Regions from separate parts of the Bacillus vallismortis genome, predicted to be linked through region 2. Evidence: riboswitches for the same ligand, from Rfam matches in the RefSeq annotation. Region 2 holds a riboswitch; each other region holds the start of a gene.
The links. A riboswitch is a leader RNA that binds a small molecule or an ion and turns the genes downstream of it on or off. The one in region 2 is predicted to bind S-adenosylmethionine.
Positions count from the first base shown of each region.

Region 1: it holds a riboswitch for S-adenosylmethionine, as region 2 does, so the genes downstream of both, metE (5-methyltetrahydropteroyltriglutamate--homocysteine S-methyltransferase) here and metN (methionine ABC transporter ATP-binding protein MetN) in region 2, are expected to answer to the same signal.
Region 3: it holds a riboswitch for S-adenosylmethionine, as region 2 does, so the genes downstream of both, BV11031_RS20075 (5-methyltetrahydropteroyltriglutamate--homocysteine S-methyltransferase) here and metN (methionine ABC transporter ATP-binding protein MetN) in region 2, are expected to answer to the same signal.
Region 4: it holds a riboswitch for S-adenosylmethionine, as region 2 does, so the genes downstream of both, mtnW (2,3-diketo-5-methylthiopentyl-1-phosphate enolase) here and metN (methionine ABC transporter ATP-binding protein MetN) in region 2, are expected to answer to the same signal.

Region 1 covers NZ_CP026362.1:2,109,364-2,117,783, forward strand. The annotation lists gene BV11031_RS11415 (ABC transporter ATP-binding protein) at 1-979, shown strand, start outside; gene BV11031_RS11420 (HMP/thiamine ABC transporter permease ThiX) at 954-1,718, shown strand; gene rsbRB (RsbT co-antagonist RsbRB) at 1,754-2,587, opposite strand; gene isp (serine protease Isp) at 2,809-3,768, shown strand; SAM riboswitch class I at 3,900-4,054, shown strand; gene metE (5-methyltetrahydropteroyltriglutamate--homocysteine S-methyltransferase) at 4,183-6,471, shown strand; partial or broken gene BV11031_RS23370 (histidine phosphatase family protein) at 6,509-6,646, opposite strand; gene BV11031_RS11445 (pectinesterase family protein) at 6,904-8,420, opposite strand, start outside.
Region 2 covers NZ_CP026362.1:187,603-196,022, reverse strand. The annotation lists gene sufS (cysteine desulfurase SufS) at 1-984, opposite strand, end outside; gene sufD (Fe-S cluster assembly protein SufD) at 984-2,297, opposite strand; gene sufC (Fe-S cluster assembly ATPase SufC) at 2,315-3,100, opposite strand; gene BV11031_RS00995 (YuzK family famiily protein) at 3,294-3,431, opposite strand; gene BV11031_RS00990 (carboxymuconolactone decarboxylase family protein) at 3,624-4,001, opposite strand; gene metQ (methionine ABC transporter substrate-binding lipoprotein MetQ) at 4,086-4,910, opposite strand; gene metP (methionine ABC transporter permease MetP) at 4,924-5,592, opposite strand; gene metN (methionine ABC transporter ATP-binding protein MetN) at 5,585-6,610, opposite strand; SAM riboswitch class I at 6,716-6,822, opposite strand; gene BV11031_RS00970 (SCP2 sterol-binding domain-containing protein) at 6,937-7,281, opposite strand; gene BV11031_RS00965 (thioredoxin family protein) at 7,389-7,709, opposite strand; gene BV11031_RS00960 (toprim domain-containing protein) at 7,711-8,073, opposite strand; gene BV11031_RS00955 (YusG family protein) at 8,145-8,381, opposite strand.
Region 3 covers NZ_CP026362.1:3,791,263-3,798,308, forward strand. The annotation lists gene BV11031_RS20075 (5-methyltetrahydropteroyltriglutamate--homocysteine S-methyltransferase) at 64-1,197, opposite strand; SAM riboswitch class I at 1,283-1,389, opposite strand; partial or broken gene BV11031_RS22720 (hypothetical protein) at 1,733-1,986, opposite strand; gene BV11031_RS23210 (hypothetical protein) at 2,290-2,415, opposite strand; gene pepT (peptidase T) at 2,525-3,757, opposite strand; gene BV11031_RS20085 (LysR family transcriptional regulator) at 3,960-4,838, opposite strand; gene BV11031_RS20090 (YbhB/YbcL family Raf kinase inhibitor-like protein) at 4,970-5,476, shown strand; gene galE (UDP-glucose 4-epimerase GalE) at 5,591-6,613, shown strand.
Region 4 covers NZ_CP026362.1:2,065,382-2,073,801, reverse strand. The annotation lists gene BV11031_RS11230 (carbon-nitrogen family hydrolase) at 1-725, opposite strand, end outside; gene mtnE (methionine-glutamine aminotransferase) at 820-2,013, shown strand; SAM riboswitch class I at 2,055-2,155, shown strand; gene mtnW (2,3-diketo-5-methylthiopentyl-1-phosphate enolase) at 2,239-3,456, shown strand; gene mtnX (2-hydroxy-3-keto-5-methylthiopentenyl-1-phosphate phosphatase) at 3,453-4,160, shown strand; gene BV11031_RS11210 (methylthioribulose 1-phosphate dehydratase) at 4,118-4,747, shown strand; gene mtnD (acireductone dioxygenase) at 4,762-5,298, shown strand; gene BV11031_RS11200 (YkvA family protein) at 5,338-5,658, opposite strand; gene spo0E (aspartyl-phosphate phosphatase Spo0E) at 5,861-6,118, shown strand; gene BV11031_RS11190 (hypothetical protein) at 6,204-6,635, shown strand; gene kinD (sporulation kinase KinD) at 6,663-8,180, opposite strand; gene mhqR (MarR family transcriptional regulator MhqR) at 8,376-8,420, shown strand, end outside.

The sequences.
Region 1 (8,420 bases), 1.9 Mb from region 2:
GGACAAAGAAGGCAAAAAAGCGCTGGATGGCCGAACGGTAGATGTATTTCAGCACGAAGCGGAAACCTTAAAGAAACTAGGTATCGCAATTCCAAAAGTGTGTGACCTGCTGAAAAAGCGCAGCATCCCTTTCACTCTATCAAAAGAGCGACTGTTCAAAGAGCCCTTTCCTCCCTGCCATGCCGAAAAGAAAAAAGTTCATTTCGGGGAGAGTGTGCTGGAAGTCAGCAGCCTTTCGTTCGCAAGAGGGCAGCAGACGATTTTCGAAGACATCGGTTTTTCATTGCGTGAAGGCACTTTGACGGCGCTTGTCGGCCCGAACGGCACCGGGAAATCAACGCTCTTATCCGTCCTCGCCCGTCTGATGAAGCCGAAAAGCGGAAAGATTCTTCTATATGGAAAGCCGCTGCAATCGTATAAAGAAACTGAACTGCGAAAACGAATGGGATTTGTTTTTCAAAACCCGGAGCATCAGTTCGTCACAGGCACAGTATATGACGAGCTGCTGTTCGGCCGGAAAGTAAATGCTGAAACTGAGAAAAAAGCGCAGCATCTGCTGCATCGTTTTGGTCTTGCGCATTTGGCTGATCATCATCCGTTTGCCATCAGCCAAGGGCAAAAACGGCGCCTGAGCGTCGCCACCATGCTCATGCATAACGTAAAGGTTTTATTATTAGACGAACCAACCTTTGGCCAGGACGCCCGCACGGCGGCTGAATGTATGGACATGATTCAGCGTATTAAGGAAGAAGGAACCGCTGTTCTTATGATTACACATGATATGGAGCTTGTCTCTTCGTATGCCGACAGCGTCCTTGTCCTGCACGATACGAATTTGGCTTTTGACGGATCTCCAGCGCAGCTATTTTCTCAGGAAAAGGGGCTTGTCCAAAAAGCAAAGCTTACCCTTCCCCTTTTATATGAATGGATGGCCTGCCAGAAGGAGGTGCGTGATGAAGCAGCCGTTACATCATATTAATCCGGCAGTAAAAGCGGCGGCGGTTTTTTGCTGTGTCGTCATGCTATCGTTCATTTACAACCCTTACACCCCTGCGTGTTTTTATGTCATCATCGTAGCGGGTGTCCTAGTGGCGGCCAACATCCCATTGAAAAAATGGTTTTTGTTTACGATTCCGTTTTTGATTTTGGCATTCGGGTGCGTATGGACAGCCGCTGTTTTTGGAAAGGTTCCGACAACTCCGGATAATTTCTTGTTTCAGGCCGGCCCTATCTCGATCAACAGTGATAATGTCTCTGTCGGCATCTCTCTCGGTTTTCGGGTTTTGTGCTTTTCCGCCTTATCAATGATGTTTGTTTTTACGACCGATCCGATTTTATTTATGCTGAGCCTTGTCCAGCAGTGCAAGCTCTCACCAAAGCTCGCATATGGCGTTATTGCAGGCTTTCGTTTTCTTCCTCTGTTAAAGGATGAAATCCAGCTGATCCAGCAGGCCCATAAAATCAGAGGAGGAGCGGCAGAGAGCGGGTTTATTGAGAAAATCAGCGCCTTAAAGCGGTATACCATCCCGCTTTTGGCAAGCGCCATCAGAAAAGCGGAGCGGACAGCGCTCGCAATGGAATCGAAAGGGTTTACAGGAAGCAGAAACCGGACATATTACAGGACCCTTACCGTTAACCGCCTCGACTGGCTGTTCTTGTGCCTCATTCTCTTGCTATTCGCAGGATCTTTTCTCGTATCCTTATGTTTTGCCTCATAAAAAATCCGCTATCGGCGATGATAGCGGATTTTTTCTTATTGATGATAGTTTAAAGCCTGGGCAAGATTGGTTTTAATTGTAATATTCGAAAAATCAATCCCCAGCTGTACAGCGGTTTGCGCGATTTCCGGCCTGATTCCTGACAGGGTTGACCTGACACCGATTAAAGTGAGCGCCTCGATCAATTTAAAGATTTGGTGCGCCACCATCGTATCAACCACAACCACACCTGATAGATCAATTAATAGATGCTCCACGCGCCTTTTTGCACAAGCATGAAGCGTGTTTTCCAGAATGAACTTTGCCCGCTCAGTATCAATGTCTCCGACAAGCGGCAGCAGAGCTGTTGATTTGCTCAGGGTAATGACAGGCGAGCTTAATTCCAAAATCATCTCTCTCTGGGCGTTTAACTGCTGTTTGGCATTCGCTTCAGCGTGATCAACGAATGTATAAATGGTAAAATCAAAAACTCTTACAATCAAATCGGCCCATTTTTGTTTCTCCTCCGGTTCAAGCGCCGACTCATTTTCTTTTGCGAACTTCTCAAGATACTTCGTATATAATCTCCGGTTTCTCATAAACTCCCGAATCACATACTGAACCGGAGTGTCGAGATGCTTTTGATCGTTCGTCAGTTCAATGACCCACTCTTGAAATTCTTCGAGAAATTGTTTTTCCGGTAAAACATACATGTTATTCAGATGCCTGTAAAACTCTCTGTCCTGCTCTTTCAATTCTTCCGTTACAGATGCATTATGTAAGGCGTAAAGCGAATTCGGATCACTTTCCTCCATTGTTTCAATCCATTCCTCTGCCATTTGTTCCACATGCTCTGAAAAAAATGCATATAATTTTTCATTCAGTTTCATCACACCGCTCCTTTCCCCAACACTATTATAACTTGACTGACAGCTGAATCCTAGTCATACATGCTGAGCCATCCAATATTTTGAAATTTAATCATTCTTTGGGGTGTATCCTATTTTTTCAAAATGCTTCAAATGGCTCTGTCCGAGCGGTTGCTTTTTTCATATAATATGAGGCAACACCCTTGAATCCACTTGCAAGCATAAAAAAGGAGGGCTTTTTTATGAATGGTGAAATCCGCTTGATCCCGTATGTGACGAATGAGCAGATCATGGATGTAAACGAGCTTCCTGAGGGCATTAAAGTGATTAAGGCGCCAGAAATGTGGGCAAAAGGGGTAAAAGGCAAAGATGTAAAAATTGCAGTATTGGACACGGGATGCGACACAAGCCATCCAGATTTAAAGAGCCAAATCATCGGCGGAAAAAACTTCACGGATGATGACGGCGGCAAGGAAGATGTGATTTCCGACTACAACGGACACGGCACACACGTCGCCGGAACGATTGCAGCTAACGATTCAAACGGCGGCATTGCCGGAGTCGCGCCTGAGGCAAGCCTATTGATTGTAAAGGTTCTGGGCGGCGCAAACGGAAGCGGCCAATACGAATGGATTATTAACGGCATTAACTACGCGGTGGAACAGAAAGTTGATATCATCTCGATGTCCCTTGGCGGACCGAGCGATGTGCCAGAATTAAAAGAAGCGGTGATAAACGCCGTCAAAAACGGAGTGCTTGTCGTTTGCGCAGCGGGTAATGAAGGTGACGGAAATGAACGAACAGAAGAGCTTTCCTACCCTGCAGCTTATAATGAAGTCATCGCGGTTGGATCTGTTTCCATAGCGCGTGAATTATCAGAATTTTCTAATGCAAATAAAGAGATCGATCTTGTGGCTCCGGGAGAACAGATCTTATCGACCCTTCCTAACAAGAAGTACGGAAAACTCACCGGCACCTCAATGGCTGCCCCTCATGTCAGCGGAGCGCTTGCTTTAATCAAAAGCTATGAAGAAGAATCTTTTCAAAGAAAGCTTTCTGAAACTGAGGTTTATGCACAGCTGATCCGCAGAACACTCCCTCTTGATATTGCAAAAACGCTGGCAGGTAATGGCTTCCTATATTTAACCGCTCCTGATGAGCTGGCAGAAAAAGCAGAGCAATCACATTTGATGACCCTATAAAATTATTTTTCTTATATAACATAATCCAAATATAGTAAATATAATTTCAAATTCTATGTTGACAACAAATTTGGATTACTGTTAAGATTACCAACAAATGATTTAACTTTTCAAAAAATTAATAACATTTTCTCTTATCGAGAGTTGGGCGAGGGATTGGCCTTTTGACCCCAACAGCAACCGACCGTAATTCCATTGTGAAATGGGGCGCACTGCTTTTCGCGCCGAGACTGATGTCTCATAAGGCACGGTGCTAATTCCATCAGATTGTTCTGAGAGATGAGAGAGGCAGTGTTTTACGCAGAAAAGCCTCTTTCTCTCATGGGAAAGAGGCTTTTTAGTCGTGAAAAAACCTCTTAGCAGCCTGTATCCGCGGGTTAACGAGAGTGTTTTACATAAAAAGGAGGAGAAACAATGACAACCATCAAAACATCGAATTTAGGATTTCCGAGAATCGGACTGAACAGAGAATGGAAAAAAGCACTTGAAGCGTATTGGAAAGGCAGCACGGATAAAGATACATTTTTAAAACAAATCGACGACCTTTTTTTATCCGCAGTTAAAACACAAATTGACCAGCAGATTGATGTTGTGCCTGTTTCTGATTTCACACAGTATGACCATGTACTCGACACAGCCGTCAGCTTCAACTGGATTCCGAAACGATTCAGACATTTGACTGACGCTGCCGATACATACTTTGCGATCGCCCGCGGAATAAAAGACGCTGTATCCAGTGAAATGACAAAATGGTTTAATACAAATTACCATTACATCGTTCCGGAATATGACGAGAGCATCGAATTCCGCCTGACAAGAAACAAACAGCTTGAAGACTATCGCCGGATCAAACAGGAATACGGTGTGGAGACCAAACCTGTGATTGTCGGCCCTTATACGTTCGTTACGCTTGCTAAGGGATATGAACCGTCTGAAGCAAAAGCGATCCAAAAACGCCTAGTCCCGTTATATGTACAGCTTTTGAAAGAGCTTGAAGAAGAAGGCGTAAAATGGGTTCAAATCGATGAGCCGGCGCTCGTCACCGCCTCTAGCGAGGATGTCAGCGGCGCAAAAGAATTATTTGAAAGCATCACAGGTGAGCTTTCCTCCTTGAATGTGCTTTTGCAGACGTATTTTGATTCTGTTGATGCCTATGAAGAGCTGATCTCTTACCCGGTACAAGGAATTGGCCTTGATTTCGTTCACGATAAAGGCAGAAACCTGGAACAGCTGAAAACACACGGGTTTCCAGCAGACAAGGTGCTGGCAGCCGGCGTTATCGACGGACGCAACATTTGGAAAGCGGATCTCGAGGAACGCCTTGATGCCGTTCTTGATATTCTGAGCACTGCAAAGGTTGATGAACTGTGGATTCAGCCTTCCAGCAGCCTGCTGCACGTTCCGGTAGCGAAGCACCCTGATGAGCATCTGGAGAAGGATCTGCTGAACGGCTTATCCTATGCAAAAGAAAAGCTAGCCGAGCTGACAGCTTTGAAAGAAGGCTTGGTATCAGGAAAAGCGGCGATCAGCGAACAGATTCAGCAGGCGAAAACTGATATCCAGGCGCTCAAACAGTTTGCAACAGGCGCACATTCTGAACAAAAGAAAGAGCTTGAGCAACTAACCGATAAAGACTTTAAGCGCCCAATTCCGTTTGAAGAACGTTTAGCCGTGCAAAATGAATCTCTTGGCCTTCCGCTTTTGCCGACGACTACAATCGGAAGCTTCCCACAGTCCGCTGAAGTGCGGAGCGCGCGCCAAAAGTGGCGGAAAAATGAGTGGTCTGATGAACAGTATCAAAACTTTATCAATGAAGAAACAAAACGATGGATTGATATTCAGGAAGAATTGGAACTTGATGTCCTTGCTCATGGTGAATTTGAACGGACAGACATGGTCGAATACTTCGGTGAAAAGCTGGCCGGGTTCGCCTTCACAAAATACGCTTGGGTTCAATCATACGGCTCACGCTGTGTCCGTCCGCCAGTCATTTACGGAGATGTTGAATTTATTGAACCGATGACAGTAAAAGACACAGTATATGCACAGTCCCTGACATCCAAGCATGTGAAAGGAATGCTGACCGGTCCTGTTACAATCTTAAACTGGTCTTTCCCTCGAAACGATATTTCGAGAAAAGAAATCGCCTTCCAAATCGGGCTCGCCCTTCGCAAAGAAGTAAAAGCGCTTGAAGACGCAGGCATTCAAATTATTCAAGTGGATGAACCGGCGTTGCGCGAAGGCCTGCCATTAAAAACCGAAGATTGGGATGAGTATTTGACTTGGGCGGCGGAAGCATTCAGATTAACCACTTCATCCGTCAAAAACGAGACGCAAATCCATACGCATATGTGCTACAGCAACTTCGAAGACATCGTCGATACGATCAATGATCTTGATGCTGATGTGATTACAATCGAACACAGCAGAAGCCACGGAGGATTTTTAGATTACTTAAGAGAGCATCCGTATCTGAAGGGCTTAGGCCTAGGTGTTTATGACATTCACAGCCCCCGTGTGCCGTCAACTGAAGAAATGTACAACATTATCGTTGATGCGCTTGCCGTCTGCCCGACTGACCGCTTCTGGGTCAATCCAGACTGCGGTTTGAAAACAAGACAGCAGGAAGAAACGGTTGCAGCATTGAAAAACATGGTCGAAGCCGCAAAACAGGCAAGAGCTCAGCAGACACAGCTTGTATAAAACGACACCATCTGTCTTTGGCAGATGGTTTTTTCTATTAGAAAGCGGAAATCGGTTTCCGATGCTTCCCGTCTCCTTCTACTACTATTTTGGCTGTTCCATTTTCATCACATTCCACAAGGCTCAATGATGTATCATGTATGTAAGCAGAATTCCAAATGTCATTAAGGCGTTTTCACCGTAACAGGTTATAGGCAAACCCTTACCATATTTATTCACTCAATTCAGATGATTAAGATTGACACCCGAGTAGGTGGGGGTGACTAACCCCCAACCTCTCATACCGCCGTTGCACCGTCGTTTCATCTAAGTCCAACGCATGTTCTGATATCGGTTAGCTAGACCCTTGCGCCTTTTTTGTTTGTAGTTGTGTCAGTATCTGGACTGGCTGCACAAGGTCTGGTTGTACCCGAAGTCCCACTCTCCTCACTATTACCGCTTTTCCTTCTTTTTTGTTTTGACAGACTTTGATGGCCCTGTTGTAGATTCATTGCCTACTGCGTCAATTGCTTCTATTTTAAAGGTATACTTTGTTCCTGCTGCCAGCCCCGATACTTTATAACTGCTTTCTGTAACGGTAGCAAGTTCAGTTTCATCTTGATATACTTTATAACCGCTAACCTTGTCACTAGCCCCACTCCAGGTCAAAGTGAGGCCTGTATCTGTTACATTCGAGGTTTTTAACTTTCCTTTGTTCCATAGAGTTGTTGTATCTTCTTTAATCACCTCAACACCATCAACGATTAGTTTGATGTCACTGAAGGTAATGTCAGCATTTCTCGCTACAAACATTCCTACATAAACGTAATCGGAATCAATACTTGTTAATTTAAAATCAAAACCTCCTGTAATCGTAGCTTCAGTCCCAAACATAGCAGCATAGCCATCTGAATTGCTCTCAATCCGAAGGTTAACCGTATCTCCTGGGGATATTGGGCTCTCAGCCGTTCCACCTTGAGTAAGCACTCCACTCTTCCTTGCAAAGGAATTCCAATACCTTCCGTCTGCTGCTTTTGTCAGTTTCAAAGGTGCTGCTGCAACATAATCACCCAGAGCTGTCGTCATATTCGAATCAATGTACATTTCGTCTCTGGCCATCAAACCAAAGGATACTTGATCGTTGTATTCAAAACGATTAATCTTAGCTTTTGCAGTCAGCTTAAATGTACTGTTTGCAGGAACCTTATAGTAATACATCGCAAGCCCATCCACGTTACTAGCAATTTTCCCCTTATTATTCCTAACAGCGATGTGCATATTTCCACCATCATCGGTTTCTAAGGTTTGATTTTCCGTATTTGGACTACCACCAACATTACCAAAAACCGTACCTTTCCAAATTCCATAGTCAGCCCATAACTCACTTTGCGGCAATTCACCTGTATAAGATGGTTCCTCGTAATTTGGATTAGAAACGAGTATATCTGCTTTCGTTGGTGCTTGTGTATCAATTACATGCTCAGCTAGCCCACTAATGCCTAATGCCTTAATCGTCTTGGTGATAAGGTGTGCATGATAGGCTGCACCCCATATATTAGTGTGGGTATTATCTACACTTTCCGATTTCGACGATGTCCATGAATGTAGATACAACGTTTCATCCGGACCTAATTGATCATATACATTTTTCGTTAATGTTGTCATATCTACTACTGGAATTTCTAAATCAACGCCTAAATTTCGGATGGCTTGTGCATAATCTCCACCTTCAAATTCTCCAGAACTGGCTGTAATATGAAGATTCGAATTACTCCACTCACCAGTTGATGTTCTTCTTACAATTGGGGTAGTCAAGATGACTTGAGTTCCTGCCGCTTGAGCCTGCTTAATATAATTCTCATACAAAGAGTTCGCAAAGGATCCCTGATCCGAATAGGTTCCATTGGGATTTGTATATCTGTCAACTTCATGCTTCTCATCGTTATGCCCAAAACCTATTAATAAGTAAT
Region 2 (8,420 bases):
ACGCTCTTCCGGCCCATAAACCGTTACGCCGTCAAGCTGGCGGAAGCGTTCAAGCGCATAAGCCGCAAGCTTGTGCTCGTGGCGGGAGATTTCATCAAGACCAATTTCTTCGAGAAAATCAATGGCGGCGCCGAGACCGATTGCTCCCGCAATAATCGGCGTACCCGCTTCAAATTTCCACGGAAGCTCTTTCCAAGTTGATTCATAAAGCCCGACAAAGTCGATCATTTCACCGCCGAATTCGGCAGGCTCCATGTTTTCCAGCAAGGCTTTCTTCCCGTACAGCACACCAATACCGGTAGGGCCGCACATTTTATGGGAAGAAATCGCAAAGAAGTCGCAATCGAGATCCTGCACGTCAATCTTCATGTGAGGCGTGCTTTGTGCACCGTCCACCACAATAACAGCCCCGTTGTCATGGGCGATTTTCGCCATTTCTTTAATCGGGTTGATCGTGCCGAGGACGTTAGATACATGAGACACTGCAACAATTTTCGTGTTGCTTGTGACCGTTTCTCTTACGTCTTCTAAAGAAATCGTTCCGTCTTCCTGCAACGGAATATATTTTAATGTGGCGCCAGTCGCTTTGACAGCCTGCTGCCACGGAATGATATTCGCATGATGCTCCATGTAGGTGATGACCACTTCATCACCCGGTTTCAGGTTGGCGCGCGCATAGCTTAACGCCACCATATTCAGTGATGTGGTCGTGCCTTTTGTGAAAATAATCTCAGCCATTGACTTCGCGTTAATAAACTTGCGGACTTTTTCACGCGCCCCTTCATAACCGTCTGTCGCTCTGGTTCCAAGTGTATGGACGCCCCGGTGAACATTGGAATTGTAATGATTATAATACTTATCCAATGTTTCAATGACAGCACGCGGCTTCTGGGAAGTCGCCGCGCTGTCGAGATAAACGAGATCATGTCCGTTCACTTGCTGATGAAGGATCGGGAACTGTTCACGAATATCTGTGATATTCATTACTTCACTTTCCTTTCGATAACAGAAACCAATTGTTTCTTAACGCCTTCAATCGGAAGTTCGTTTACTACCGGCGCAAGGAATCCGTAGATGACTAAACGTTCTGCTTCTTCTTTCGCAATTCCGCGGCTCATCAGGTAGTAAAGCTGAATAGGGTCAACACGGCCGACAGATGCCGCATGTCCTGCAGTTACATCGTCTTCGTCAATTAAAAGAATAGGGTTTGCATCTCCGCGTGCTTTTTCGCTTAGCATTAGCACACGTGATTCTTGTTCCGCATTCGCTTTTGAAGCGCCATGTTCAATTTTTCCGACTCCGTTAAAGATAGAAGAAGCGGAATCCTTCATCACACCGTGCTTCAAGATATATCCTTCTGAAGCTTTACCGAAATGGATGATTTGTGTTGTAAAGTTCTCTGTTTGCTCTCCTCTTCCGACTACAACCGTTTTTGTATCGCCGTATGTGCCGTCACCGTAAAGGTTTGTTGTGTTTTCGGAGATCGTGTCGCCGTCATTCATCAGGCCGAGAGCCCACTCGATTTTGCTGTCGCGTCCGCGCGCGGCACCGCGGCGGTTCACATATGTGGTCACACCGCTGGACAGCGTATCAACCGCACCGTATGTCACGCTGGCATTATCACCTGTGATGACCTCACTGATAATGTTGAACACGGCATCTTTCGGATTTACAGTGCTGATGTAGTTTTCTACATATGTGACAGAGCTGTGGTCTTCAGCCACAATCAGCACGTGGTTGAACAGAGCCGTATCGTTGCTTTCGTGGACATAAACAGCCTGAACCGGCGTCTCCACCTGAACGTTTTTCGGAACATAAAGGAATGCTCCTCCGTTAACAAGAGCCGCGTGAAGCGCAGTTAATTTGTGCTCATCAACCTTCACGCCGTCTTTCATAAAGTATTTCTCCACTAAGTCACTGTGCTCGCGTGCAGCCGTCAGAATATCAGTGAAGATGACGCCTTTATCCTTCAATTCCTGAGAAAGAGAAAGGTATGCCGGCGTCTGGTCACGCTGCACGTATAATGTTTTATCTTCGTTTTCAATATCGATCAGCGCTTTTGCTTCATCAGTCAAGTCTTCTAATGAAGAAAGCGGTTCGTTATCAACTGTATGCTTCGCGAAGTTTGTGAAGTTCCAGTTTGTGATTTTTGTTTTATCAGGCTTCGGCATCGGCAGATCCTCAGCTTGTTCAAGAGCCTGTAAGCGCAGGTTTTTCAGCCAGGCAGGTTCTTGATGCTTTTCGGAAAAGCTTTTGAGATACTCCTGATCTACGGATAGTTTTGTATCTAGTGTCATGTTAATCCCCCTAACGCTTACGCTTCTTGGCCTACAGTTTCGTCTTCAATACCAAGTTCTTGTTTAATCCAGTCATAACCTTCTGCTTCGAGACGCTGTGCAAGCTCTGCACCGCCGGATTTCACCACGCGGCCTTGCATCATAACGTGAACAACATCCGGAGTGATGTAGTTTAACAGGCGCTGATAGTGAGTGATCATCAGGCAGCCGAAGTTTTCGCTGCGCATTCTGTTGATCCCTTTAGATACGACTTTCAGAGCATCAATATCAAGGCCTGAGTCGATTTCATCAAGGATGGCGATTTTTGGTTCAATCATCATTAATTGAAGGATTTCGTTGCGTTTTTTCTCCCCGCCTGAGAATCCTTCATTAAGGTAACGTTGTGCCATTTCAGGGTCCATTTCAAGGAACTCCATGTTTTCGTCCATTTTGCGGATGAATTTCATGAGAGAAATTTCATCGCCTTCTTCTCTGCGCGCATTGATTGCTGAACGAAGGAAGTCGGCATTTGTTACACCGCTGATTTCACTTGGATACTGCATGGCTAGGAATAAACCCGCCTGCGCGCGCTCGTCCACTTCCATCTCCAGTACATCTTTGCCGTCAAGCGTGATGCTGCCTTTTGTTACTTCATATTTAGGGTGCCCCATAATAGCAGCTGAAAGAGTGGATTTACCAGTTCCGTTTGGTCCCATTACTGCGTGGAACTCTCCACCTTTTATTTCAAGGTTTACACCCTTTAAGATCTCTTTCCCTTCGATTTCAACGTGAAGATCTTTGATCGTTAATGTTGAAGCAGCCATATCTATACCTCCAAAAATATATAATCATTATTCTCATTTTATTCTCATTCTAATTTTATAACAAATGAAAAGTAAATACAACTTTTTATCGTGCCTCGCACATTTCTCAAGTTTAACAAAGATCAGCACTTTATTAAAGCGATTGAAAAAGAAAAAGAGTGGATTCCCACCCTTTTTTAGAAGATTGATTTTCTCAATAAGCTCCCGCAGAAATCCGCTTGCTCTTTTTATAATCAAGCTCTCTCTGCCGCTCTACTCTCAGTCTTGTTTCCAGCCGGCGTCCGTATTCCTCGTATCCAATTCCGTGAGACAGCTGCATCGCTTTTTCCATTTCTGACGTATAATCGAGGTTCAGTCTATCCTGGCTGTTACAAATAATAAATCAATCCCTTCATTTATTTGCTTCTATTGTAACAACGCTGCGATGGAAGCTGCAAAAAGGAAACGGCTCGAAATAACGGCAGATGAGACGAAAGCATCCTTTCAGCTCAAATGAGAATGGTTTTTCGGAACATTCCTTCTCTTAATGCGCGGTGCTTCCAAATTCCTCTATGCACTGCTGGACGACTGTTACGCCTTGGCTAAGAGCCGCGCCGCCTCCGAATGCCGCTGCCACACTTACGGCTTCGAGAATATTCTCCTCTGTCGCTCCCTCATCAAGACAGCCTTTTGTATGATAGATCATGCAATATTCATCCTGGGCATTGATTGCGATTCCGAGGGCGATCAGCTGTTTTTCTCTCTCAGTCAGTGAATTCCCGGCAAAGCATTGTTCGGTAAACTCATTAAACTTTCTTCCCATCAGCGGCATCTTTTGTTCAAATGTGCCTAAACCTAATTTATATTCTTTTAGCGCGTCCTGCATGCTTCCTCTGTCTTGATTCAAAGAAAATCCCTCCATCTGTTTAACATTCCTTTTTATTATGAACAGCTTTTAGGAAAATACCCGAAAAAAACCCCGGATTTCTCATCCGGGGTTTCAGTCTTATTCAGAGACAGGAAGCACAGCTCCGTCGTATTTTTTCTCGATGAAGTCTTTGATCTCTTTAGAGTGAAGAACTTCCATCAGCGCTTTAATCTTGTCAGAATCTTCTTCGCCTTTTCTTACTGCGACGATGTTAGCGTATGGGTTGTTTTTCGTTGCTTCCACTTCAATCGCGTCTTTTTTAGGGTTTAATTTATTTTGGATCGCATAGTTTACATTGATGAAGACTGCGTCTCCTTCTTTGTTTTCATATGCTTTTGCCGTTACTTCAGGCGCTACTTTTTTGAATTCAAGGTTTTTCGGGTTTTTCTTAATGTCTTTCAAAGTTGCGTCAACTGTTTCCACGTTAGAATCAAGTGTGATTAGCCCCGCATTTTCAAGCATTGCAAGCATACGGCCTTGTTCAGCCACGTTGTTTGTCAGAATAATTGTCGCACCCTTTGGAAGGTCTTTCAGCGATTTGTATGTTTTAGAGTAAATACCGAATGGCTCTAAGTGAACAGCGCCGGCATTCACAAGTTTGTAATCTGTGTTTTCTTTCATTTCTTGCTCAAGGTAAGGAATGTGCTGGAAGTAGTTCGCATCCACTTCTTTATCAGATAAAGCTTTGTTGTACATCTTGTAATCACTAAGCACTTTCACTTCCAGCGTATAGCCTTTTTCTTTCAACAGTGGTTCAGCTTCTTTTAAAATTTCCGCATGCGGTGTTTTTGTCGCAGCAACGACAATTTCTTTCTTGCCAGACTCTGCGCCTTTATTCGAACCGCAGGCAGCCAAAACTCCTGCAAATACAAGCAATAGTGCACCTAAAAATAGCTTTTTCATTGTAAATCCTCCCTTATCGTTTATCTATAATATTTGTTATGACATCACCGATGATTTGAATAATAAATACGATGATTAAAATAAACACAGTAGCAATGAAGGTAACATCAGCATTGTTCGACTGATAGCCTTCTACGTACGCAAGGTTTCCAAGGCCGCCTGAACCGATGGCCCCGGCGATTGCCGTTGAGCCGATCAAAGCGATCGCCGTCACCGTGATGCCAGAAATGAGAGCCGGCATAGATTCAGGAAGCAGCACTTTGAAAATAATCGTAGACGTCTTGGCTCCCATTGATTTGGCAGCTTCGATAACACCTTTGTCTACCTCGCGCAGCGCGATTTCAGCGAGGCGCGCGTAAAACGGTGCCGAGCCGATCACCAGCGCCGGCAATGCGGCGTTTGGCCCTAAGATCGTGCCGACTAAAAACTTCGTAAAACCAAGCAATAAAATAATTAGAATGAGGAACGGAATCGATCTGAATATGTTGACAACAGCCGCAATCACAGAGTTGACCGTTTTATTCTGCCAGAGGCTCCCTTTGCTTGTCAGAAAGAGCAGCAAGCCGAGAATCACCCCGATAACAAAAGCAAACAGCAGAGAGATCAGCGTCATATAAAGGGTTTCATATGTCGCGTTCCACAATTCAGTTAAATCAACATTCGGAAAATATGTTTCAAACATTCGTGATCACCTCTGCTTTTACCTGTTTGTCATTAATGAACCGGATCACGTTTTGCACTTCTTCCTCGTCACCGTCAATGTGGATGAACAGTGAACCGTAAGCTCCATCCTTCGTTTGCGAAATTTTCCCTTGCAAAATATTGACGCTGACATTAAAGTTTCTGATCATCTCTGTAATCAGAGGCTGTTCAGCCGAATCACCGACAAATGTGAGCTGAACCGTTTTTCCTGATGCTGTTTCATCAAGAAGGTGCTGAAGCGTTTCCTTCGTTTCTTCCGGCTCTGTCACCTGCTGAACAAACCGTTTTGTCATGTCTTCTTTCGGGTTTTTGAAGACATCAAGAACTTCGCCTTCTTCCACAACCTTTCCGTTTTCCATGACAGCGACTCTGTTGCAGATTTTGCGGATCACATGCATTTCATGCGTGATCAGCACAATTGTCAAACCGAGTCTATCATTAATATCGGACAATAGATCCAAAATTGAATCAGTCGTTTGCGGATCTAATGCTGATGTCGCTTCATCACATAGGAGAACCTTCGGATTGTTTGCGAGCGCTCTGGCGATTCCGACACGCTGCTTTTGTCCGCCGCTCAGCTGAGAAGGATAAGATTTTTCTTTTCCTTCTAAACCTACCAGTTTAATCAGTTCATTGGCGCGCTTGATACGCTCGTTCTTTTTCACCCCGGCAATTTCCAGAGGAAACATGATATTATCTCTGACCGTCCGCGACCACAGCAAATTGAAATGCTGGAAAATCATGCTGATGTTATGGCGTGCTTTTCTTAACCCGCGTCCGTTTACTTCATTAATCTTGGTTCCCGCTACTTCCACGGTTCCTGAGGTTGGTTTCTCAAGGCCGTTCAGCAGACGGATTAAGGAACTTTTTCCAGCTCCGCTATATCCTATAATTCCAAAAATCTCACCTTTTTTGATGGAAAGCGAGACATTTTGGACAGCATTGACATCTCCATGTTTCGACTTATAGACTTTTGAAACATCTTGAAGATTGATCAAAGCAATCACCTGCCTTAACACTATTCTAAGAAATCTTCCGGGATTTTCTGCAAAAGAAAAACCTTTCTGCACATGTGAGCAGAAAGGCTTATATAAAACGCCTTTCTCTCATCTTTCAAAGCTGAACGCTTCGTGTGAATTGGCACCATTTCAACAGCGTTGATGGTTGCCGGGCTTCATAGGGCACTTCCCTCCACCTCTCTTGATAAGAGAAATATATAGTCTTTTTCGTCCGGAAATTCTTAATGTAGAATAGCATGGGGGATGTTTGCATGTCAATAAAATAAATGATGTCAACTTTTACTATTATAATAATTTGCTATTTTTTAATTCTTTGCAATCCTCTGAAAAAAACCATTCGTCAGCCAGAGAATCGCTTCTAGCTTTAACAGGGCTCTGAAGGACCCCTTAACTTTCAGGCTTCCGCTCTGAATCAGATGCTGAAGGGAAATATCTCCGTGCAATAAATGAATGATTTCGGATTGGTTTCCGTAAAAGGTCAGGTTGGACGTTTGGCGCTGAGAAATTTCTTTCATTTCTCCCTGTTCGTTTATTGAGACGGTTAAGGCTTCTGTTTCTCCTTGGAAGGTAATGAGCAATGTTGAAGCGCTCAAAAGGGGTCTTAAAAACAGATGCTGATACTCATCTTCTAAAACTTCCGCTTTCTCCATATGTACAACCTCCTATTTGTTGGTCATACATAGACATTTCTCTCTTTAGCATATGAACCCCTTTATAAAACGAACGACAATTTCATTGGAATGTGCTGAGAAATATGTCATAAATGGGATGCGGAAGATGATTTTTGTTTGATCAGCTCATATAAATAAGAAACGGAATGAAACGCATATCCTCTTTCGACCACTTTTCCGCCTTTAAACAGCAGAAAACAAGGAACGCTCTCAATTTGATACGCTTTTGCGAAAGTCGGAGAATAATTGACATTGTTTTGATAGAAGGCGACATCAGGCAGCATTTCTTTCACGACTGTCAGCATTTTGCTTGCAAGCTGGCAAGTGCCGCAAAATGGAGTATATAAATATAGAAGATACACATCATCAGAAATGTGCTCAAGTTCATGTTCCTGGAGTTCTTTCATGCTATACACCTCGGGGCTTTCTTTCAAGAAAAATAGTATGGACATTCAAATTCGCGCGCAGCAATACAGAGGCGACATGGTGCCTGGGCGCAGCCTCGACTTCTTTATAGGCTCTGTCGATATGCAGATGGCAGGCTTCGTTAAACTCTCTTTTCAGCTGTTTTCTCAATTTCTCGCCTGATTCATCAGCATCAACCAATATATAGACGTCTTTATCGTAAAGCTCGTCAGCCAATTCTTCAAGCTTCAGCTGGCTGATTGTTCCGTTTGTGCAGATAATGCGCACCGGTTCATTCAAGACGCTTTCGATTTTCTCTTTATCTGATTTCCCTTCGACAATCAAAACCTTTTCCAGCTCATCCATTTTCTTCACCTGCCGCGTCAAATTTGAAACGTTCAGATTGTAAAAGAAGGCAGTGAAATTCACCGCCATCATTAACACCAGCCATTTTCGTAGTCACAGTCCACATATTTTGCGTCATTTCCTGAGACCACGTCAGCTGTCTTATAAAACTTCTCATTTTCAAAGGAATAACCGGATTTAAGCTCATATTCATTCATGCTTGTCATTTGTCCGATCCTCTCATTTTCATGATATAACGAGAGCCGGCCATTTTGAAAGCGGCCTGTCACATCATTGGTGACATCGAGCTTTTGTTTGCTGAAAGCCATATTGGACACCTCCCATAACGTTAGCGTGTCCAATTGCCT
Region 3 (7,046 bases), 680 kb from region 2:
TTTTTATGAAATTTTCTGATGATATCTATTATTCACACATTTTCTGTTTCTGTCAATGATAGATTATCTCCACACATCGTTGGCGATGTCGATGACGTGGCGCAGCTTCGCCCATTGCTGCTCTTCTGTCAAAAGATTGCCTTCTTCCGTAGAGGCGAAACCGCACTGCGGGCTGAGGCACAGCTGATCCAAGCTGACAAAGCGCGCCGCTTCATTGATTCGCCGCTTCACATCCTCGGGATTTTCCAACTCGCCGTATTTTGATGTAACCAAGCCGAGCACAATTTGCAGATCCTTGCGTTTCACGAAACGGAGCGGATCAAAATTTCCTGAGCGGTCATCATCATATTCCAAGAACAGGCCGTCTAAGTGTAAGCCGTCCAAAATCGTTTCCGCTACAGCGTCATAGCCTCCTGATGCCGCCCAAGTCGACTTGAAGTTGCCGCGGCAAATGTGCATTGTGATTGTTAAATCATCAGGCCGGTCAGCCACTGCATCGTTAATCGTTTTGGCGAACAAGGCAGGCAATGTCTCAGGGTCGCCGCCGAGGGCACGAACGACCTCTCTGCCTTTTTCCTCAAAGAAGAGAGACCATGACGTGTCATCTAGCTGAAGGTAGCGGCATCCAGCGTCATAGAAAGCGATGATTGCTTTTTTGTACGCTTGGGCCAGATCATAAAAGTATTCCTCTTGGTCGTCATAAATTCCTTTATCGGCCTTTTCACCGAAAAACAGCATATTCGGGCTCGGAATCGTCAGCTTTGGTGTCGCATCACCGGCAATCTTATGTAAAAATTGATAATCGGCAAGCGCTGGGTGGTTCGTAAAATCGAGTTTTCCCGTCACTTTGATGCTGCGTGCTTTTGTTTTCACATTATGGAATTGAATCCCTTCAGCCGGGATGAACGGCTCCACACCGTCAAGCCCTTCGAGAAAATCATAATGCCACCAGGAACGGCGGAATTCACCGTCTGTTACCACCTCGAGTCCGATTTCTTTTTGTTTTTCCACAATGCGGCTGATTTCCTTGTTTTCGATCTCACGAAGCTGTTCCGCCGTGATCTCGCCGGCCGCTTTTTTTAACCGGGCTTCTTTCACCGGAGCGGAGCGCAGTAAACTGCCGACATGATCGGCGCGGAAAGGGGCTTTGCGTTGTTTTTCTGTTTTTTGTCCTGCAACATTTGTTTGTTGAGCCATGCGATTCGCCTCTTTTCTAGAAATATGGTAAGCATGAAAAAAGCTCTTCCTTTGAGTAAGGAAGAGCTTGAATAATCAAATCTCCGCCTCATCTGCAAGAACGCAATGTTCTTAAGGATTTAGCACCATTCTGTTTGAAACAGCGGTTGCCGGGTATCATAGGGCCAGTCCCTCCACCTCTCTTGATAAGGTAAAACGTCATATTTGCATTTCAATTATCTTAATATTATTACTTTTGGATCAATTGTCAATACTTTTTCAGAAAATACTTTCGGCTTTGTCGCTACATAAGATATTAGCAGTTAGCGAATGGGCGTGTAATTCAGCACATCCACCTCGTTTGCAATCTGCAAATGACAGGAATCCTATCCTTCAGCTGAGAATCATACCTCTACATGTTGACTCATAGATAAATGGCTCATTGCTAAGTGATTGCGGATAGTAGGCGATAGAAATACTGCTGGTTGTTCTTATAGTGAAAATGGAAAAGAAAAAAGCTGCGTGATTCAGCAGCCTTTTCAGTTGAAATATCGTGTTAGGAAAGATGCATCCGGCGTTTTTGGCGGATGGCGTCAAGGTCGATTAGGTTGTTTTGATGAGGTGCGGCTGCTGGCTGAGGGCTTGTCTTTTGCGGTTTGCGGCGATTGTCTTTGCTGAAAGAAAAAAGAAGATAGCCGCATAATGCGATGATAACAACTAGGATCATGTTACATACCTCCCAAAAAAGTTTTGGTATTCTCTATTGTACGGATAAATGGTCAAAAAGTATTCAAAAAATTCAAAATAAATCCAATGTTACATAGCTGCCCCTCTAAAACAGTCTAACCTGATAGCCTGAAAATAGTCTTATATCATGGTGATTTCTCTTGTTGATGATTGGTTCTATCGTTACTATCGACAGAAAAATAAATTCCTTTATATTACTTTTAACCTAAATTTACGTGATTCCAATTGCCTGTTTTTGGATGTTTTTTTCGTGCTTGTTTGATGTATACCCTATTTTGCGCCATTGAACACAAAAAACCCAAATCACGGAGCATTTGGGTGGTACGAGGAAACGCAGATAGTGGTTTTGGGGAATGGGATGACTGATTAGAAGAAGCGTTTGAACATTTTTCTGATTTTTTGAAATGCGCTTGATTTCTTTTGGATGATAGGCGGACGGGTCATGAACCATTTTTTTAATAGACTTTTTGCAGCAATTGCATGTTTTGTCATTGTTTCTCCTCCTCAACCGTTGATACTTGTTTTACGGAGGACGCATGAGAAATGTTTCATTTTCACGTAAAAAACCAGTCCTTTTTTGGACTGGCTTTGGCATTAGGCATTATGCCTGTTCTTCAAACAGCTTTGCAATCTCAATGATGACGTTGACGGCTTTGACCATGTTATCGGCTGAAATGTATTCGAATTTGCCGTGGAAGTTTTCTCCGCCGGTAAAGATGTTTGGCGTCGGGAGTCCCATATAGGACAGCTGGGAACCGTCCGTTCCGCCGCGGATTGGAGAAATTTTTGGTTCGATGCCGAGGTTTTCCATCGCTTGCTTTGCAATGTTGACGATTTCGATGACAGGTTCGATTTTCTCTCTCATGTTGTAGTATTGATCGTTCATATCAAGCTGAATCCGGTCTTGTCCGTATTCGTTTTGCAATTCCTCGACGACACGCTTCATCGTTTGTTTTCTGCTTTGGAAGTTCTCTTTGTCAAAGTCTCTGATAATGTAGTGCAGCTTTGTTTCCTCTACATCTCCTTGAATGGAGAGCAGGTGGTAGAAACCTTCATAGCCGTCTGTATACTCAGGCGCTTCGTCTGCCGGCAGCAGGCTGTTGAGCTTCATCGCGATTTTCACGGAGTTGATCATTTTTCCTTTTGCGGTGCCGGGATGTACGTTGTTGCCTTTGACTGTGATTTTTGCGGCAGCGGCATTGAAGCTTTCGTATTCAAGCTCGCCAAGCGGGCCGCCGTCAACTGTATAGGCGAAGGACGCATTGAATCGTTTCACATCAAATTTGTGCGGCCCTCTTCCGATTTCTTCATCCGGCGTAAAGGCGACTCTGATGGTGCCGTGTTTGATTTCAGGGTGTTTGATGAGGTAATCCATGGCTGTCATGATTTCGGCAATCCCGGCTTTATTGTCCGCGCCGAGCAGGGTTGTGCCGTCTGTGGTGATGAGTGTGTGGCCCTTATAGCCAGTTAGCTCTGGGTATTGATTAGGTGACAGGATGACCTGCAGCTTTTCGTTCAGAACGATGTCTTTTCCATCATAGCTTTCAACGATTTGCGGATTGACATTTTTGCCGGTAAAGTCTGTGGCGGTGTCAACATGGGCGAGAAAGCCGATTGTCGGAACGTCTTTATTTGTATTGGAGGGAAGAGTCGCCATGACATAGCCGTTATCATCAATGGTTACGTCTTGCATGCCGATTGATTTCAATTCATCAACAAGCATATTTCCTAACGTCAATTGGCCGGGTGTGGAAGGGCAGGTGTCGACCGATTCATCAGACTGTGTATCGACTTTTACGTATGTAGTAAACCGTTTCATGATTTCTTCTTTCATTTCCAATCATCTCCTTTGTCTTATCTTATCATGGCGGGGCGAGACATTTCTATTGCACAATACCGTTACGAATGGCAAACACGACTGCCTGTGTCGGTCTTGGAATATAGGGGCTCATCGCCATGTCATCAAATCCTTTCTGCATGAAGCATAGCGAATATCGGAAAAGAAAACGTCAACCGGCAGATTGATTTTTCAGATGCTATACTTGTTCGCGCTGCATAAAGTCATGTAACATAGCGTGAAAGTGCTGAATGTCCTCGTTGTTTCTTTTCCACATAATAAACGTCTGGGACGCCGGCAATTTAAGTTGCGGGGGCGTGCTTACAGCCATCAGCTTTTTTTCTGCCTCTTCCTGCTTGATGATGTAGGTGAGGAGGAATGATGCCCCCATTCCCGCTTTTATCATATGGACAGCCGCATCAATCTGCCCGGCAGCCATCGTTTGAAGGTGAGGGTAATGTGAACGGATGTTGTATAAAAAAGCATCCTCATATGCAGGGTGATCATGCGTGAGAAGCCGAAAATGGCTGAAGATAGAAGCAGCATCAGCAGTCGTGTTTTCCTGGAAAGGAGCCGCCAAACACAGCGTGCCTTCGCATATGTGCTGATAATAGAGCGTGTTTGCGTTCGGATCTTTCCGCGACAAACCAATATCAGCTTCATTTTGTTCCACCGCTTTTTTGATCTCATCAGATCCAGCCACATGAGTTGAAAGTTCAACATGCGGGTGTTTTTGGATATAAGCCGGGAGAAAACGAGGCAAGATATAGGACGCAATGTAGGGATGGACGGCCAGTGTAAGTGAACGGCTGTATCCTTGCTTCCATTGGCTGACTTTTTGCTTTCCCGCTTGGTATACATGGATCATTTCTTTGGCATAAGGCAGAAACAGCCTGCCTTCGTCAGTCAGGACGACGCGTCTCCCGGGATGCAAAAACAGCCGCATGTCCAGTTCATTTTCTAATTTTCGTATATGTTGAGAAACAGCCGGCTGGGTGAGGTAAAGACGCTCAGCCGTTTCTCTGAAGTTCTCTGATTCCGCTGCGACGATAAAGGTTTGCAGCCATTTTAAATCCATAACTTATCTCCTTCACTGCAAGTAATCAATAACAAATTGTTAAGTGAACATACGCATTTGCTTTTCACTGATTATACATCCATTCGTTTAGTATACCTATAGAATGAGAAAATAGAGAGAGGGATTCATATATGAACATATACGTAGAAGCAAATCCGTATTTACATGACAAGTTTTCAAAATACACTGATGAAAAATATAAAAGAGAAGGGAATCCATTTGTATCCTTTCCGATTCGTTTTGAGGACGTCCCGCCCGGCGCAAAGACGCTCGCGCTTACTTTCATTGATCATGACGCCATTCCCGTATGCGGATTCAGCTGGATTCACTGGACAGCGGCAAACATTCCGGCGCGCATCGCAGAGCTTCCTGAGCATGCGAGCGAGGAAAGACAGGACTTGATGATACAAGGGCAAAACAGCTTTGCTTCACCGCTTGCGGGAAGCTGCAATCCAAAGGTGATTCATCAGTATTGCGGGCCGACACCGCCTGACAAGGATCATGCTTACACGCTGACGGTCTATGCTTTAGACACAGAGCTGAATCTTCAGCAGGGCTTTTATATGAATCATCTCTATCAGGAAATGAAGGGGCACATTCTCGCTGAGACCTCTATTGAAATACTGGCAAGGGTGTAAGAAGAATATGAACAAATGATTAATAAACGATTAAACTTCTTGAAAATGGATGTGGAAAGCTTCTGAAAACTTTATAATAGGAAACAATACATTCTCTTTAGGAGGTTATACATCATGGCAATACTTGTTACAGGCGGCGCGGGGTACATCGGAAGTCACACATGTGTTGAATTATTAAATAGCGGCTATGAGATTGTCGTTCTAGATAATCTGTCGAATAGTTCGGCTGAGGCGCTGAACCGCGTCAAGGAGATTACAGGAAAAGATGTAACGTTCTATGAAGCCGATCTATTGGACCGGGAAGCGGTAGAAACAGTCTTTGCGGAAAACGAGATTGAAGCTGTGATTCACTTTGCGGGGTTAAAAGCAGTCGGTGAGTCTGTTGCGATTCCGCTCAAATATTATCATAATAATCTCACAGGAACGTTTATGTTATGTGAGGTCATGGAGAAATACGGTGTTAAAAAAATCGTGTTCAGTTCGTCCGCGACAGTCTACGGCATTCCGGAAACATCGCCGATTACGGAGGACTTTCCGTTAGGCGCGACTAATCCTTATGGACAGACAAAGCTTATGCTGGAACAAATTTTGCGTGATCTATATAAAGCCGACAATGAGTGGAGCGTTGCGCTGCTTCGTTACTTTAATCCGTTCGGCGCGCATCCAAGCGGACGGATCGGTGAAGACCCGAACGGCATTCCAAATAACCTCATGCCATATGTGGCGCAGGTAGCGGTAGGCAAGCTGGAGCAATTAAGCGTATTCGGAAATGACTATCCGACAAAAGACGGGACAGGCGTACGCGATTATATTCATGTCGTTGACCTCGCAGAAGGCCATGTCAAAGCGCTGGAAAAAGTATTGAACACCACAGGAGCCGAAGCGTACAACCTCGGAACAGGCACAGGCTACAGCGTGCTAGAAATGGTCAAAGCCTTTGAAAAAGTGTCAGGAAAAGAGGTTCCGTACCGTTTTGCGGACCGCCGCCCTGGAGACATTGCGACCTGCTTCGCAGATCCCGCAAAAGCCAAGCGGGAACTGGGCTGGGAAGCAAAACGCGGCCTTGAGGAAATGTGCGCCGATTCCTGGAGATGGCAGTCTTCTAATGTGAATGGGTATAAGAGTGTAAAATCATAAACAAAAGGACTGGGGGTTTCCCCCAGTCCTTCTTTCTATTGATCTAAGTTTACTTCAAATGTAAATGGATTGATTGTTATATCGTAATTTTCGGAAGATCCTTCTAATATAATTTTTGCTGTTTTGCTTTCGATTTTAGGGAAAACAATAACCCCTTCAGTGTTAACTCCTGGTAAGATTTCACTTTGAATTTTAGGATAACTTGATAGGTCGTCTTTACGCTCAAGCTGTTTATTATCAGCGATGATTTTGGCATTGAAGTCATAAAAATTGATTTCATCTTGTGATTTGTTTTCTATCTTAACATAAAGACGAGTTTCTTTTTCCGCAAGTTCAACTTTTTGAAGCGTAAGTGCAAATCCGTGCTGGTTCTGTGTTTTATCCACGTTAATTGTTTTTTGAGCTGGGGCGAAAGCTGTTGCATAGTCGCTTT
Region 4 (8,420 bases), 1.9 Mb from region 2:
ACGCTTTCCTGAAGGTTAATTTCCGCACGCACAACGCCTTCTTCCCGGCCGCCTTCAGCAAGTACACGTCCCCATGGATCAATAATCAGGCTATGCCCGGCAAATTCATGATCTGGATTTGACCCAGTGCAATTGCAGGCAGCGACAAAGCATTGATTTTCGATGGCCCGCGCAATAAGCAGGCTTTTCCAATGATCAAGGCGGGGAAGAGGCCATTCCGCAGAAATAAACAGCACGTTGGCGCCTTTTGTCGTATGTTTTCTGATCCACTCCGGAAAACGGATATCATAACAGATCAATCCTGAGCTTTTGACGCCATCAAGCTCAAAATATCCATCTTCGGAGCCGGCTGATAAATACACATGCTCATCCATCAGCTGAAAAAGATGGGCCTTCCTGTACTCTTTAATGATTTGTCCTTCCTTATCCGCAATGTACATTGTATTATAAACATCGGAATCCTTTCTGACAGCAACCGATCCGGCGACAATATGGACGCCATGTTTTTTTGCTGTTTTCTTCAGCCAGCTCTGAGCAGAACGCCCGTCTTTATCGGCGATCTCATCAAGGTTGGCCAGATCATAGCCGGTCGTCCATAGTTCAGGAAGAACAAGAACATCCGCGTGTTTGCTTTCTTTTTCGATAAAGAATTCAGCCTTTTTGATATTTTCTGAAGGCTTTCCGTATGAAATATCAAATTGCAGGCAAGATATGGTCCATTTCATCTTTTGATCACTCCACATTTTTCTTTACTTTTTTCATTTAACCATATATGATGATGGACTATCATTTCAAGATTTTTTTAGAAGGTGAGAATAGATGAAATTTGAACAGTCTCATGTATTAAAGGAGCTGCCTAAGCAATTCTTCGCTTCTTTGGTGCAAAAAGTGAACCGAAAGCTTGCAGAAGGACATGACGTCATCAATCTCGGACAGGGAAATCCGGATCAGCCGACTCCGGAACATATCGTCGAGGAAATGAAACGAGCCGTTGCTGATCCTGACAATCATAAATACTCGTCTTTTCGCGGCTCATACAGCCTGAAATCAGCAGCGGCGGCATTTTATAAAAGAGAATACGGCATTGACCTTGACCCGGAGACGGAAGTCGCTGTATTATTCGGCGGAAAAGCCGGTCTGGTTGAGCTCCCGCAATGTTTGCTGAATCCCGGAGATACGATTTTAGTTCCGGATCCGGGCTATCCTGATTACTGGTCAGGTGTGGCACTCGCGAAAGCGAAGATGGAAATGATGCCGCTCGTAAAGGACAGGGCGTTTCTGCCTGATTACAGCAAATTCCCCGCTGAAGTGAGAGAACAGGCGAAATTGATGTACTTGAATTATCCGAATAATCCGACTGGAGCTGTTGCTACCTCCGGTTTTTTTGAAGAAACCGTGAGTTTTGCAAAAGAAAACGGGATTTGTGTTGTTCATGATTTTGCTTACGGCGCTGTAGGATTTGACGGCTGTAAGCCGTTAAGCTTCTTGCAGACTGAAGGTGCGAAGGATATCGGCATTGAAATTTATACGCTGTCAAAAACGTATAATATGGCGGGGTGGCGGATCGGCTTTGCCGTCGGAAACGCTTCGGTCATTGAAGCGATCAATCTGTATCAAGACCATATGTTTGTCAGTCTTTTCAGAGCGACTCAGGAGGCTGCAGCGGCGGCACTGCTAGGTGATCAAACGTGCGTGGCGGAGCAAAATGCCCGATATGAAAGCAGGAGAAACGCTTGGATTGCGTCATGCCGGGAGATCGGCTGGGAAGTGGCTGCTCCGGCAGGTTCTTTTTTTGCATGGCTGCCCGTGCCTGAAGGCTATACTTCCGAGCAGTTCTCAGACCTTTTGCTGGAAAAAGCGAATGTGGCCGTTGCGGCTGGAAATGGTTTCGGTGAATATGGCGAGGGCTATGTCAGAGTCGGGCTGCTGACAAGTGAAGAAAGACTCAAAGAGGCCGCTTATCGAATTGGGAAGCTGAACCTGTTTACCCAAAAAAGCATTGACAAGACTTGATAACGATGGGATAATTCAAAATAATTTATAAAATCTATATTTTCTTATCAAGAGCAGGCAGAGGGACGAGCCCGATGAAGCCCGGCAACCGACTTATAAAGCACGGTGCTAATTCTTGCAGCTGGCGGCTGAGAGATAAGATTCGGACGAGAAACGAAACCTCTTTAGACGCGATTGCTGTTTGAAGAGGTTTTTTTATATGGATGAAATGAAAGGAGCTCTGGCATGGGTGAGTTATTAGCAACATATCTCCTGACCGAACCGGGAGCCGATACAGAGAAAAAAGCGGAACAAATCGCAACAGGATTGACAGTAGGCTCCTGGACTGATCTGCCCCTTGTAAAACAGGAGCAAATGCAAAAGCACAAGGGACGGGTGATAAAGGTCGAGGAAAGAGAGGGGACTCCTGCGTCAGGAAAACAAGCGGTGATCACAATTGCCTATCCTGACATCAATTTCTCTCAGGATATCCCGGCTTTGCTGACAACAGTGTTTGGGAAGCTGTCGCTGGACGGAAAAATCAAATTACTCGATCTTCACTTCTCTGACGCGTTTAAGCGCACGCTGCCGGGACCGAAGTTTGGTGTATACGGCATTCGAAAGCTGCTGGGAGAGTTTGAGAGACCGCTGTTAATGAGCATTTTCAAAGGGGTTATCGGAAGAGACCTGAGTGATATTAAAGAACAGCTCAGACAGCAGGCGCTTGGCGGAGTTGACCTGATTAAGGACGATGAAATTTTCTTTGAGACAGGCCTGGCGCCTTTTGAAACAAGAATTACAGAAGGAAAGCAAGTATTGAAAGAAACGTATGAGCAAACCGGGCATAAAACGCTGTATGCGGTCAATTTGACCGGGCGTACGGCTGATCTGAACGACAAAGCGAGACGCGCTGCTGAATTGGGGGCGGATGCGCTATTGTTTAATGTCTTCGCTTACGGCTTGGACGTCATGCAAAGTCTGGCGGAAGATCCCGAAATCGCAATCCCGATTATGGCTCATCCAGCTGTCAGCGGGGCGTTTACGTCTTCTCCGTTCTACGGATTTTCTCACGCTCTTTTGCTCGGAAAATTGAACCGGTATTGCGGAGCCGACTTCAGTCTCTTCCCATCTCCGTACGGTTCAGTTGCGCTTCCAAAAGAAGATGCGCTGGCGATTCACGAAGAATGTGTGAGAGAGGATGCCTTTAACCAAACATTTGCCGTTCCGTCAGCAGGCATTCATCCCGGTATGGTTCCGCTTTTAATGCGGGATTTCGGCATAGATCATATTATAAACGCCGGGGGAGGCGTACACGGACATCCGAACGGCGCCCAGGGCGGTGGCAAAGCGTTCAGAGCCATAATTGATGCTGTCTTAGAAGCTCAGCCGATTGATGAAAAAGCCGAACAATGCAAAGATCTGAAGCTGGCGCTTGATAAATGGGGAAAGGTTGAAGCCTTATGACGACTCGAAAGCCATTCATTATTTGTGATTTTGACGGCACCATCACGATGAATGACAACATTATAAACATCATGAAAACATTCGCTCCGCCGGAGTGGAACGCATTAAAAGACGGCGTCCTTTCCAAAACGCTGTCGATCAAGGAAGGTGTCGGGCGGATGTTCGGCCTTCTGCCAAGCCGTTTAAAAGAAGAGATTACGAGATTTGTATTGGAAGATGCAAAAATCAGGGAAGGCTTTCGCGAATTTGTAGCGTTTGTCAAGGAGCATGAGATTCCGTTTTATGTCGTAAGCGGAGGAATGGACTTTTTTGTGTATCCTTTGCTTGAAGGCATTGTGGAGAAAGAGCGTATTTATTGCAACCATGCGTCATTTGACAATGACTATATTCATATTGACTGGCCTCATTCTTGCAAAGGAACTTGCAGCAATCAATGCGGGTGCTGCAAGCCGTCAGTGATACATGAACTCGCTGAACCGAACCAATATATCATCATGATCGGCGATTCGGTTACAGATGTGGAGGCTGCAAAGCTGTCCGACCTTTGCTTTGCAAGGGATTATTTATTAAACGAATGCAGGGAGCGGAACCTAAACCATCTCCCGTATCAAGATTTTTATGAAATTAGAAAAGAAATCGAGAATGTAACGGAGGTACAGGAATGGCTGCAAAACAAGAACGCTGGCGAGAGCTCGCTGAAGTAAAACGGGAATTGGCCGAAAGAGACTGGTTTCCGGCGACTAGCGGCAACCTGTCTATTAAAGTTTCTGATGAGCCTTTAACCTTTCTCGTAACCGCAAGCGGTAAAGATAAACGCAAAGAGACGGATGAAGATTTTCTGCTGGTGGATCAAAACGGAGAGCCTGCCGAAAGCGGGCATTCTCTAAAACCGTCAGCGGAAACGCTGTTGCACACACATTTGTACAATAAAACCAATGCCGGATGCTGCCTGCATGTCCATACAGTAAACAATAATGTGATCTCAGAGCTATACCGAGACCAAAAGAAAATCACATTCAGAGGCCAGGAAATCATAAAAGCGCTCGGCCTGTGGGAAGAGAATGCAGAAGTGGCTATCCCGATCATTGAAAATCCAGCCCATATTCCGACACTTGCGGCACTGTTTGCGGAAGAGATTTCAGAAGATTCGGGAGCCGTTCTGATCCGAAATCACGGTATTACCGCTTGGGGAAAAACAGCATTTGAAGCAAAAAGAGTGCTTGAAGCGTATGAATTTTTGTTCAGCTACCATTTGAAATTGAAAACACTCCAGCACCAGCTGGTTAACTAAAAGGAGGAACTGAAATGGCAACAATTCGTATTCATGATAAGACAAATACAACGATTGAAAATCAAGAGGAAGTAGCAAGCTTTTTGGATAGTCAAGAGGTGATTTATGAGCAATGGGATATCGCGAAGCTTCCGGAACATCTCTCAGAGAAATACGATCTGACAGAAGAAGAAAAACAACAAATCCTCAATACATTCGAAACGGAAATTAAAGATATTTCTAACCGCCGCGGTTACAAAGCACAGGATGTTATTTCATTGTCAGATGCCAATCCGAAACTTGATGAACTGCTTGAGAACTTTAAAAGAGAGCATCATCACACAGACGATGAGGTTCGTTTTATTGTAAGCGGACACGGCATTTTTGTCATTCAAGGCAAAGATGGCACGTTTTTTGATGTCCGTTTAAACCCTGGAGATTTAATCTCCGTGCCTGAAAATATCCGCCATTATTTCACACTTCAGGAGGATCGGAAAGTTGTCGCGGTGAGAATCTTTGTCACAACTGAAGGTTGGGTTCCGATTTATGAAAAAGACAGCGTGAATCAATAAGCAGCAAAAGCCCCGTTCATTGAACGGGGCTTCTTATATCTATTGCAAACGCCATTTTTCATATTGAGATATTTCTTTTTTAATCAGCGTCCAAAGCAAACCTAATACAGCTGCATCGTCTATGATTCCAAGACCAAGGATAACGTCTGGCATGATATCGAGCGGCATGGCGATATACAAGATGGCGGCAGTGAGGAGCAAAAGCGTTCTAACCTGTGAACGGGGGTAGTCGCCTTTTCTCCAATCACGAAGCATTTGGAAAAAAACAGTGATGTGCTCGATACATTTTTTCCGGTTTTTTCTTTTTAATATCGCTTTTCCGCCTGCCGCTCCGAGCATCAATGCTTTCTTTTTCTTCATGTGGCATACCTCCTGCCTAGCGGCGTGTTTAAGATATTCTTCATCTGGGTATTGTTCTTCTAATCCTATCAATAAATCTATTATACCTGAAAAAATAACTTATTTAATGAAAATATGTTTACAAATAAAGTATAATCTGTAATAATGCACAATAACCCAATCAAACTTGTTTCCTATTTCTTAGCGGCGAGGGGTGAAGTGAATGGGCGGTTCTTCAGAACATGAAAAATTGTTGGTGTCTATTGATGAAAAAAGAAAGTTAATGATAGATGCCGCTAGAAAACAGGGATTTACAGGCCATGACACGATCAAACACAGTCAGGAGCTGGATTGTTTAATGAATGAATATCACCAGCTAATGCAAGAAAGCGAACATTCTCAAGGCATTCAAGGCCTTGTAAAGAAATTAGGCTTGTGGCCTCGCAGGGATGTCATGCCTGCTTATGATGCAAATAAATAGCGGCGCTATCAGATGCATATATAAAGAGAGAGCTTTCCAGAAGCGCTCTTTTTTTCTGGGAAAATTCATATGAAAGAGGGAACTGATGAAAGAACTGGCGGTTATCATTACTGAAATGGTCAATCAATTTCATGATGCTTTTATTTCATTATGCGAAATGTTTGGGATTCATTTAACCGACAAAGAAATGCATTTCTGGGTGATTGGCATTTTTGGCATTATCTTTTTCGGTGTCACTCACGCTGTATTTATATGGCTTTCAAAATGGAGCATGACAGCCCTGTCCTTTATCTATACCGTTACAGTCATCATTGTTGTCGTATTTGCGATAGAAATTCAGCAGAAAGTGACGGGGAGAGGGAATATGGAGTTTTTAGATGCTACTGAGGGCCTAAAGGGATTTTTGGTGTTTTTTATGTTTTTTTTGCTTCTCAAAATGCTGTTGCGCGTCATTACAATACTCTTCTCAGGCAGAACAGCGAGCAAGTCAAATGGCAATGCCCGGTCACGAAGATGAAAAGCCCTCCTGACATCGTCAGGGGGGCTATGAAGCGGATACGGGGAGATTGATCGTTACCTCTGTACCTCTTCGCACTTCGCTTTCGATATGAATGGTTCCTCCGTACATCAGCACGATCCGTTTACATACGACAAGGCCGAGGCCGGTTCCTTTTTCTTTAGAAGTAACAAAGGGAAGGAAGATGTGATCCAGCATTTCCTGAGAAATCCCTTCACCGTTATCCACAACTTTGATAATGGCTTTTTGATCCGAAGCTTCCAAGGAGATCGTCAGTTTTCCTCCTTCAGGCATGGATTCAAGGCCATTTTTTGCTACATTTAAAATCACTTGTTTAATATGATCTTTTGTACATTTTACGAGTAAAGGCTTTTCGGTTAAATACTGTAATTCGACTTCAACATTGTATAGATTGCCCTCAGAATAAATAATCGGCATAATTTCTCCGATAATATCCTGAAGTGAGTTCAGCTCCCATTTTTCTGCTGTCGGTTTTCCGAGAACGAGAAACTCGCTCACAATTTGATTAATCCGTTTTATCTCCTGTTCAATAATGGAGAAGTACAGCTGATCTTCTTCACCTTTATATTTCTTTTGCAGCAGCTGAATAAAGCCGCTTATGCCAGTGAGCGGATTGCGGATTTCATGAGCCGTGCTGGCAGCAAGCGTCCCGATCAGCTCTAATTTTTGCGCCTCATTTTCGGAGCGCTCCAGCTGGGTCTTGCGTTTCAGCAAGTAATACAGCACTAGAATAAAAAGGATATTCAGCAGAACAATAATACATGAAAGCGGAAGCAAAAGGCTTTTCGTCAGTTCTTCTATTGTGACAGGGTTCGGATAGACTTTCATATTCCAGCTGATTTCATCCAGGTATCCGCTGACTGGTTTCTGATCTTTGGCATGAGAGGCTTGTCCGCTCGTGAAAATCATTTTCTCGTCTTGGTTCACCACTTCAATATAAACATCAGGGCTCAGCAAGTTAATGAGGTTTTTTAAATAATCAATTTGAATCGCTGCGACAAGATAATCTGTCACATTTTTTTTTGAGTCCAGAACAGGGACACAAATGGTAAAAATCGGCTGGCCAGTAATTCTGCTTGAATAACTATCTGAAATGACTGTCTTTTTTGTTTCCTTTGCTTTTGCAAAAAAAGATCTGTCGGCCAGGTTTACTTTCGTTTTTAATTCTGATGTGCTTGCAGTGACGTCTCCTTTAGTGTTCAGAAGATAGAGACCGGAAAATCTCGGCTCTGAATCAAAGGTTTCTTCCAAAATCGACTGCATTTTGTTTATATCAACCGGTCTGTCAATGGCGATGGACAAAGAGGTCATTCTCGCCATTGTTTCACCGATTAAATAATTGATTTTGTTGCGGTGAAGGTTCAGCATCACACTTGCTTCCTGCTTATGTTCTATAGCTATTGTATCTTTTTCTTTTTCATATACAAAAAAGCTGATGACGAGTGCCGGAATCACGACCAGTATGATATAAAGTTTGACTCTCCCGCAGGCGCCTTTTAGTATTTTCAATTTGCATCGCTCCAACTTACACCTGATTAGAGGTATTATATCATTGTTTCTTCTTCTTTAATAAGAAAAAATAACCAAAAAAATAAGAAAAAGATGTTGAACCGCTTATATGATAAAAAAGAAGAGAAATATTGGAAAGATTTTTATTGACATTTTCGTCTTTGTTTATTAATGTTTCTCTGTAACGGTTTCTAAAAGGATGATTGAGACATGACAGAAAAATCACTGAAGTTATTTATCGTGCTGTCGCGCGCG